One region of the Enterococcus sp. AZ109 genome, then DNA from elsewhere that is predicted to be linked to it. Evidence: riboswitches for the same ligand, from Rfam matches in the RefSeq annotation. Region 1 holds a riboswitch; the other holds the start of a gene.
What was found. A riboswitch is a leader RNA that binds a small molecule or an ion and turns the genes downstream of it on or off. The one in region 1 is predicted to bind FMN.

Region 2: linked by a shared signal. The riboswitch ahead of IGI42_RS01590 (ECF transporter S component) and the one ahead of IGI42_RS00460 (ECF transporter S component) in region 1 are both predicted to bind FMN.

Annotation. Positions count from the first base shown of each region.
Region 1 is NZ_JBIOSF010000001.1:93,259-98,189, forward strand. It holds gene IGI42_RS00440 (GNAT family N-acetyltransferase) at 1-294, shown strand, start outside; gene IGI42_RS00445 (segregation/condensation protein A) at 294-1,040, shown strand; gene scpB (SMC-Scp complex subunit ScpB) at 1,037-1,618, shown strand; gene IGI42_RS00455 (pseudouridine synthase) at 1,619-2,335, shown strand; FMN riboswitch at 2,402-2,520, shown strand; gene IGI42_RS00460 (ECF transporter S component) at 2,644-3,240, shown strand; gene IGI42_RS00465 (ferredoxin) at 3,355-3,570, opposite strand; gene IGI42_RS00470 (helix-turn-helix domain-containing protein) at 3,597-4,583, shown strand; gene IGI42_RS00475 (RecQ family ATP-dependent DNA helicase) at 4,580-4,931, shown strand, end outside.
Region 2 is NZ_JBIOSF010000001.1:332,331-337,261, forward strand. It holds gene IGI42_RS01575 (bifunctional hydroxymethylpyrimidine kinase/phosphomethylpyrimidine kinase) at 1-478, opposite strand, end outside; gene IGI42_RS01580 (NAD(P)H-binding protein) at 632-1,255, shown strand; gene IGI42_RS01585 (pyridoxamine 5'-phosphate oxidase family protein) at 1,296-1,751, opposite strand; gene IGI42_RS01590 (ECF transporter S component) at 1,751-2,350, opposite strand; FMN riboswitch at 2,468-2,586, opposite strand; gene IGI42_RS01595 (hypothetical protein) at 2,810-3,385, shown strand; gene IGI42_RS01600 (GrpB family protein) at 3,276-3,842, shown strand; gene IGI42_RS01605 (hypothetical protein) at 3,844-4,047, shown strand; gene IGI42_RS01610 (hypothetical protein) at 4,216-4,518, shown strand; gene IGI42_RS01615 (DUF6483 family protein) at 4,609-4,931, shown strand, end outside.

The sequences.
Region 1 (4,931 bases):
GAACACCCGAAATTAAAAGAGATCGATCACTACGAGCAAGACGACCAATACGAATTGTACTGCTATTACTACGACCAAGCGGCTAACAATATTCAAGGTGTGCTGGGCATTGAGGTTTTAAACGACCACGAACTGATTCTTCATGATATCAGTTTGAATCCCTCGTTTCGAGGTGAAGGACTAGGATTTGTAATGCTGGATCAATTACAAGCACGTTACCCAGAACATCAACTAATTGGAACAAAGGCCACCGCAGCTTATATCGCTAAGTGGCATAGAAGGATAGAAAATTAATGGAACAAATCAACTTGAAGCTGGATGTATTTGAAGGACCATTGGATCTGCTTTTACATTTAATCCAGCAACTGGAATTGGATATCTATGACATTCCCATTGCCAAGGTTACGGAACAATACATGGATTTTATTCATGCGATGAAAACTCTGGAGCTTGAATTAGCTGGGGAGTATTTAGTCATGGCGGCAACCTTGATGTCGATCAAAAGTCAAATGTTGCTCCCTAAACCGGAATTAGATTATGATTACGAAGAAGAAGTAGGCGAAGACCCGCGGGAGGCCTTGGTTCAGCAGCTTTTAGAATACCGAAAATACAAATATGCGGCTTCAGTACTTTCTGAAAAGGAAGCCGAACGCAGTCTCTTTTATACGAAAGCGCCAATGGATCTATCCGATTATGAAGAAGAATTACCACCATTACCGATTGATCAATTGAATACGATTGATCTGTATTTGGCCTTGCATGATGTCTTGCAGCGCAAAAAAAATAATCAACCGATCGAAACAACGGTGAGCGGTGAAAGTATCACCATCGAGGAAAAGGTCAAACAAATTCGTAACCAGATTGATTCTTTAGGTGTTGAAGAAAGCTTGTCACTGGATAGTCTTTTTTCGCGTTTCACTAAGGATGAAATGATTACGACGTTTATGGCTTTACTAGAATTAATGAAAAACGGGGTGGCAGTCGCTAGTCAAGACGACACCTACGGACCGATCGTTATCACTAAAGGAGCATCAAAATGAATCAACTAAGTCAAATTGAGGCCTTGCTGTTTGTAGTGGGGGAGGAAGGAATCGAACTTGAGGAAATTGCCTTCACCCTAGAGTGCCCAACAGCAGATGTGTATCAGTCAATAACTGAATTACGGGAAAAATACACCAAAGATGTTACCTCTGCCTTAACTATTTTAGAGGTAGGCAACCACTTTATATTAACCACTAAAAAGACCTATGCACCTTTGCTCAAAGAATTTGCTCGGTCACCTTTGGCCAACCGCTTGAGTCAAGCGGCACTAGAAACCTTGTCGATTGTTGCTTACAAGCAGCCTATCACACGAGGGGAAATTGACGAACTTCGAGGGGTTCAGTCTAGTGGGGCTGTTCAAACCTTGGTTGCCCGCCAGCTGATCGAAGAGAAGGGGCGAGTTGAAGGACCGGGCCGAGCAATTTTATATGGAACAACGACCTATTTTATGGATTACTTTGGATTAAAAGATTTAAAGGAATTACCAGATGTTCAACAAATGGAAACCGATCTTGCGGATGACGATGAAACAATGGACTTGTTCTATGATCGCTTTAAAGAAAAGGATGAAAGTTAAATGGAAAGATTGCAAAAAGTAATAGCTCATGCCGGAATTGCCTCACGCCGAAAGGCCGAAAGCTTAATTAGTGAAGGTCGGGTCAGAGTAAACGGTGAAGTGATTGAAGAACTAGGAACTAAAGTATCAAAAAAAGATATTATTGAAGTTGATGGTGTTCCGATCTACCAAGAAGAGCCTGTCTATTACTTGTTCTACAAACCTAGGGGTGTTATTTCTGCAGTTTCAGATGATAAAAATCGTAAAGTGGTAACGGATTACTTTATCGGGATCCCTGAACGTATTTATCCTGTAGGTCGACTAGATTACGACACTTCAGGTGCACTTTTACTAACCAATGACGGTGATTTTTCTCAACGCTTATCTCATCCAAAACATCAGGTAGACAAGGTTTACGTAGCAAAGGTTAAGGGATATGCTGATAATAAAACATTGTATCCTTTAACCAAAGGTGTAATGATTGAAGGTAAAAAAACAGCACCTGCTCGTTTTGAAGTCATTTCCACTGATCGAAAAGCTGGTACAAGCATCGTTGAATTGACGATTCATGAAGGCCGTAATCACCAAGTAAAAAATATGCTGGCGGCTGTTGGATTACCTGTGCAAAAGCTAAAACGAGAACGATATGGAGATCTAACGCTTAAAGGGTTGCGTCCAGGTGAATTTCGTCGGTTAAACGCAAAAGAAGTCAACAGTTTGCGGAATATTTCCAAGTAAAAACTCATCACTTGTTTTTTGTTAGTAAACTTGTTATAGTGAAGATACAAAAAATAATAATTTTAGGTTCGTCTTCAGGGGCAGGGTGAAAATCCCGACCGGTGGTGATAGTCCACGAACTGCGCAAGCAGCCGATTCGGTGAAATTCCGAGACCGACAGTATAGTCTGGATAAAGAAGATAGGCTTATTTGGGTATGACTATATTCAAGTAACTCTATGCTTTTTCTGAAGCATGGAGTTTTTTTGCGTATAGAAGACCGCCTGGAAAGCTTTGATGAAGATGATTCCGCACAGGAGGAATTTTTTTATGAAGAACGTAAGGTTACAAAAAATGACAGCAGTAGCAGTAGCAGCCGCAATGGGATTGATTTTGCAATTTATTGCTTTACCAATTATTCCGATGTTTCCCTTTTTGAAACTGGACTTCAGTGATATTCCTGTATTAATTAACATGTTTATCTTTGGTCCTTTGGCTGGTATAGCTACCGCATTTATTCGGTCGTTACTGCATTTAGTCACAACGGGATTTTCTTTTGATAATCTAATTGGAGATACCGCTAGTTTCTTAGCCTCCAGCATGTTTACCCTACCGATCTTTTTCTTGTTTAGACAGCAAACAACTAGAAAAAAGGCAATTGGTATTGGTCTAGGAATTTTCGCTATGACAATTTTTATGAGTGTTGCCAACTACTTTGTGATTACGCCATTGTATCTAAAAGCCTTTGGATTATCCGCCGGACAGATGCTGGGAATGAGCTTAGGCAAGTATGTTTTAATTGGTATTGTTCCCTTCAATTTAATTAAAGGGATGATGGTTAGTGGTGTTTTCCTAGTTTTACACGCCAAGCTATTACCTTGGTTGAGTAAGAAAACAGTCTTATCTCATCATCATAAACCCATCTAATATCTAAATACACGCAACGACCATCCAAGGCTTATGGATGGTCGTTTTTCAGTAAATTTCCATTTTAAAGCAAACTGAAAGAAATTTCTATGCGAACTATCTCTTTTGCGTATGTTATAGTGGATCATGTAAGAGAATTGCATGCGCAAGACAGCGTCTAGCAGAGTCCTTAACTGCGGCTTGTTCTTCTTTGGGAACAAATTCCTGTAAGGCATGGGGCTCTCCAATGAAGGTTACTATCCCTTCATCGGTATAATCAAAAAAATGGGGAGCTAGAGCTTGGCAAAGCCCACAAGCAATGCAGCGCTCTGGTAAGATCTCACATTTCATAACTTTCACCTTCTAGGAGTTTTTTTATGGCATCATTTATTTTAGCGTTATTTCATACTGGACACAAGTTACGTATTTCAACCTTATATCATTTGTTAACTGGAAAACGAACGAGTTCGGTGTTACTCCACGGTTTTTTCTATCAAAACCTCTCTTTGTTTGGCTGTTTGCCAGAACTAAAAGGATCTACCTTTAAAGAGACGATCGAACGATTAATAGAAAAACGCTGGATAACTCAAGACGAGGGCTTTGGACAACTGACTGAACTGGGGAAAAAACATTTGCCGCTAAAGAGGCATGCACAGCTTAACGCTTTAAATGGCTTGCGCTACGGTCGCGAACGTCAACGAATGTGGCAGTTGACACTATTAGCTACTCAAGTAATCAGCTACTTAACTTATCAGGATAAAGAGTACGTACCTTTGGATTCACGACCTTTTTTCTTATACCAAACTAAAACATGGTTGCGGCAATCGAATCAATCGATTTTAACCGAGTTCCCTCAAGAACTAGCGCATGTTTTAGCGACACTAACAAAGGATCAGGCGAATTTTTTGGCAAATCAATTTAGCGGTAAAGAACAATTAGGCAAAGTCCCTTTTCAGCTTTTACCGACAGAATGGCAAGAAATGCCTTGGGGAGGCCTGTTTTATCAAAATGCGTTAGATGCTTTCATCCAACAGGCGCAGCTACAACCGAATTTTCGGCGGTTATTAGCACGTTTTGATCAATTAAATTATAATCAAAGCATGATTAAGACCCGGCAGTTATATCTAGAAGGGCATTCAGTTGAAGAAATCGGTCAGCTACGTAAGCTGAAGCCTGGTACACTAAATGATCATTTTATTGAGTGGGCGCTATTGGATGAAACGTTTCCTTTTGAACAATTTGAGTTGCTAACACCTGCAAACGAGGAGGAAATGCTGGCTTGGACGTATCAAGCGTTCTCTCAAACACCTTACCTAAATTTTCGTCTTTCACAAATATTCTTTTTGAAGGAGCTGTATTCGTGAACTTAGAGCAATTAATGACCGCACGGTTCGGGTATCAAACGTTTCGTCCTGGACAAAAAGAGATTATTGAGACTTTACTAGCTAGTGAGTCAGTCCTTGGGATGTTGCCAACTGGCACAGGGAAATCTCTTTGCTACCAATTGACTGGTTATTTATTAGAAGGAACAGTAGTGATTATTTCTCCTTTAATTTCCCTGATGGAAGATCAGGTGACGCAACTACAGCAATTAGGGGAAAGCAGGACCGTTGCATTAAATAGTTTACTCTCGATGCCTGAAAAACAATATGTATTGAACAATCTTGCTAGCTACAAATTTGTCTTTATGAGTCCCGAAATGTTTCTAACTG
Region 2 (4,931 bases), 240 kb from region 1:
CTTGGGCTGCTTTTTTCATGCTAGCTTCATCAGTAATTTCGATTTGACTTAACAGTTCGGCTTCTTTTAAGTTGGGTGTAACCAAATCTACCAATGGAAATAGTTCTTGCATCAACAGATGACGATATTCTGATTGATAAACTTCCGTGGTTTCCTTAAAGGCTAAAACCGGATCTAAAACGATCGGCACTGCTTGTTTTACTAAAAAATCCTTAATGACCTGAATCGATTCTGGACGATGGATCAATCCGATTTTTATCCCAGATAAATCGACAACATCTAAAATCGTCTGTAATTGCTGCTTTAAAAGGTTAGCAGATAAATCTTGAATGACAAATTCATCTTCCTCTACTACGGCAATACAAGTGATAGCTGTTAATCCAAATAATTGATAATGTTCAAAAGTTTTTAAATCAGCCTGTAGCCCACCGCCAGCTAAGGTGTCCGATCCTGCAATTGTTAAAATTGTTTTTGCCATAACGACCTCCTTATGTTTTCTTATTATAATACGCGTTATAAAAATAAAAACAGCCAATTGGTTGTTTTGTTGCTCATCCAATTTTTAAAGTGTAAACAGTTGTCTGAATGGTCAGAATAGGTTAGCATAAAGAAAAAGAAGGAGGAATTACGTATGAAAGTATTTATTGCGGGAGCTACTGGGCGTGTTGCCCAAGCTTTGATTGAACGTTTGGTTGAAAAAGGACATTTTGTCTATGCTGGGGCACGAAGAGAAAATGAAATTCCTGAAAGTGACCAAGTAAAACCTGTTCATTTGGATTTACATGGAGATGTTGCCAGTTTAGCTAAAACATTGGGAGATGCAGAGGCTATTTACTTCGTGGCAGGTTCACGGGGAAAAGATTTACTGCAAACCGATTTGTATGGTTCTGTAAAATTGATGCAGGCAGCCGAACAAGAAGGGATTGCCCGCTATATTCAACTAAGCTCATTATTTGCATTAGTTCCTGAAAACTGGAGCGACAGCATCACGAACTATAACATTGCCAAATTCTTCTCAGATTCTTGGTTGATCGATAATACTGATTTGGATTATACGATTTTGCAACCAGGCAACTTAAAAGAAGAAGCCGGCAGTGGAAAAATTACTACAAAGATTGAAAAACGTAGTGAGAACTCCATCGAAAACGTAGCAACTGTGCTAGCAGAAGTTCTTGAAAGACCTAACACCTATCAAAAGGTTATTATGATGGGCGATGGAGATACACCAATTGACGAAGCTCTTTCTAAAATTTAAAAAAATGCTGCAGACCAAGTTGAGGTCTGCAGCATTTTTATTAGTCATAATATTGAATTTCAGCTTGCTGTTTGTCAAAATCTAATAACAGCTGGAAGCCTTTAGCCTCATTATCCTGATCCCAGATTTCGACAAAATGAGGCATAATTTCAATCAGTATCTCACTGTCTTTATGCGGATAAGCATTGTAGCTTTTATCCCAGTATTTTTTATATAGCTCTTGGAAAACTTGTCCAGGTTCATCTACCACTAATCCGTGATTTACCGCTTTACCTTCGATTTGCACACCCCAATAGCAGATAGCAACATTCGGATTTTCTAACAGCTGCTTAGTTTTACGAAAGTTTTTGTCAGTTTTAAATAATAGGCGACCTTCGTGAATAATCACGCTGACATTCCGAACGGTTACATGATCGTTTAGACTAGTAGCTAAAGCCATAATCCTTTTCTTACCCAGTTTTTCATATAATTGAATGGTTGCCGTTTCCCAATCCATCAGCTAAACTCCCGTCTTAGAAAAAGTGAACGTAAGCGATCTAAGGATAAGTAAACGATACTGGTACATACACCAAACTTAATCAGATTGAAGGGAACAATGCCGATTAAGACCAATTTCCAAACGCTGTCCACAAAAGGATTAACCGCTTGGGTCATGGCAATGACTGCTTCCATTGACAATCCATATAATGTCGCATAAAACGGAATGATGAAGTATACATTAGAGATGCAGGCGACAACGATTGCACAAAGCGTTCCCACCATCATACCGCTGAGCGCTTGGCGCTTAGTAGTAGCCCGTTTGTATATGAACCATGACGGGAGGATGAAGCTAGCACTCAAAATAAAGTTTTGAATTTCGCCAGTGAACATGGAGCTGGTTCCTGATGTTGCTAATTTTATCAGCAACTTGATGAGTACAATGAACAGACCTGAGACTGGTCCTAATAGGAAGGTTCCAATCATTTCCGGCACACCCGCTAAGTCAAAATCCATAAATGGCGGCATAAAAGGTAGTGGAAATCTGAACATCATGAGTAGATAAGCGATGGCACCTAAGATAGCAGTTAATACGAGTTTTCTTGCAGTGAATTTCATTCTTGTCACACCTTTCTTGAACATAAAAAAGAACCTTACAACAAATTCGCAAGGCACAGCAAGTAGAAAAAAGGTGCTTGAATAAACCAACAATTAAACTGGTCACTAAACACGCCTATTTTTCTTCTTCCATCCAGACTGTACTGTCGGTCTCAGAATTACACTGAGTCAACCTTAAAAAAGGCTCGCGGACTATTACCGCCGGTCGGGAATTTAACCCTGCCCTGAAGAACTATTGTGTTCATTTTCACATAGACTTTTCGTAAATGCAAGCCTTTTTTTAATTTTTTTCTTATCAATAACCCGATATTTTATCATTAAATACTAAAAAAAGTAGTAGAAGATGTGATAAACTAGACGAAACAACGATTTACATTGAAAATATCTTATAGATGAAATGTGGTGATTCCCATCATAAAAAAATCAAAAGCCATCAACTATTACATAAGAGAAAAAGGATTGACTAAAACCCAAGCAGAATATCGCTGGCAAAAAACTCATCAGCAGTATGAAGAACTTGAGGCTTTGTTCTTAGCTATTTATGAAGCTTCAACTATCTCTTTTAATGAAAAACCGCAAAAACTAAAAGCTTTAGCGCTATATCAAGGGATCAGCTTTACCTTGATTTTTGTTGTGCCTTTTATATTAGTTACAACATCTAATGGTCAGAGAACGGAATTGTTTTATGCGGTAATATTTATTTTGTTGGTTTCAAATCTTTGGCTCACTGCCACTATCAATCAAAAGAAAACTGAAGAACTACAGATTAGAAAAGCAGAGGCATTGATGCGGAACAACCAAGAGATCAAAAACAAACTAAGAAGAATTCAGCAACTAGAGTTAGCAATGTATCACCAAAAGCCAGAGATTTTGTCAACCATCAAAAAAATGCAACCACACGATTACAAAATGGAGGAGAAATTGCGTGAAAAAGAAACTCTCAGAAATGAGTCTGGAGGAACTCTGGCAGTTATTTCCCATCGAGCTAAACGAATCAAAAAGCGTGTGGCAGACGTATTATCAAGAAATCGCTGATCAGTTGAAAAAATGGTTACCTAAATCAGCGGTTGTCCGTATTTCTCATATAGGCAGTACAGCAATTAATGACATCAAAGCCAAAAATATTGTGGACGTTCTAATTGAAATGAGCGGTGGGACTGATTTAGCAGCCATAGCGCAACTATTGGAGACAAAAGGTTGCATTATAATGTCTACTACAAAATCACGCGTTTCTCTAAATCGGGGCTATACGCCAGAGGGATTTGCAGAAAAGGTATATCACATTCATTTACGCTTTGACGGAGATAATGATGAACTGTATTTTCGGGATTATTTAAATCAATATCCTGAAATTGCTAAGGAGTATGAATCATTAAAAGAAAAGTTAGCCGTAGAATTTAGAAATGACCGAGACCAATACACTTTACAAAAAAGTTCATTTGTCGAAGAAAAGACTAAAAAAGCGAAAGAGCTATACGGAGTGAGATACTAGAATGAAACAAGCGGTGGACAGTGCACTAGTATTGAAGATGCGTAATCGAAAAGAAGAATTAAGTGAGGCTGAAATCAGAGATCTTTTGAACCAGTCAAAGGTTATTAATGGCATCTTGCTGGAAAAATTTCGTGTAGATAAATTTACTGGTGTCCGCAAACTAGCTTTTATGTTGCTGAAATTATCAGACGACACAGAAAGGTGAGCTTTGTACTTGGCAGGGGTGTGATTTTGGAGGCTGTATTGGTGATTCTCCTTGTTATGATGGGTTAGTGAAGTCCATGAAAGCTCTGTCTGAATATAAAGCAACATATGGTATAACTGTTATGAGTATAAGCTTAAAAGAGGGTTAGATTATATTTTAGAGCATCGTGTGTGCTATCATGCAAACAATGATGAAATGCTTTATCCTGATTTAGTGAAGCTGTTCTATCCATATCCATACCGAACGAATGTGATTGAAACCTTGCATTTACTGAAACAAGAGGGCTATTGGACAGATTCACGGACGGAGATGGCTAAACAGCTGATACTGAGTAAACGAAAAAACAAGGGTTATATGCCAGAAAAGATTTTCATGAAAAGTTCTTGGTATCCTTTTGACCAATTGAAGCAGTGTGGTCCTTGGTTAACGGATGAAATTGAGCGGCTTTTTGCTGAGACTTTCCTGTACTAGGGGGAGTCTTTTTGTTGATAGCCAGATTAGGGTTATCGTTAGGAAAATGAGAAATAGGATGATAGAATTATCATAAAGGGAGGAAATTGGATGCAAGATGATTGGTTAATGCGGCAATTACAAATTGTTCCTAAGCAATTGCCAACAATTAAGCAAACTAATAATGATCCGCTAATTGATGTAGAAGATATACTAACAGGCGAAAAGCGTTCGGTTTCGTTAACGCAGTATATGCATGAGAATGTTTTACTTCGGAATATTTGTGAGGCGGAGGATGTCTTTTTTGCCCATCTTCATGAGTTAACGAGTCATCAAATTACATCCATTTCTTCTTGGTTCTATCAAAAGCTGGCTGGCATCCCCGAGACCGAGCTGATTCAAGCGAATTTCTCAATGGAAGAGGTTCACCAAGG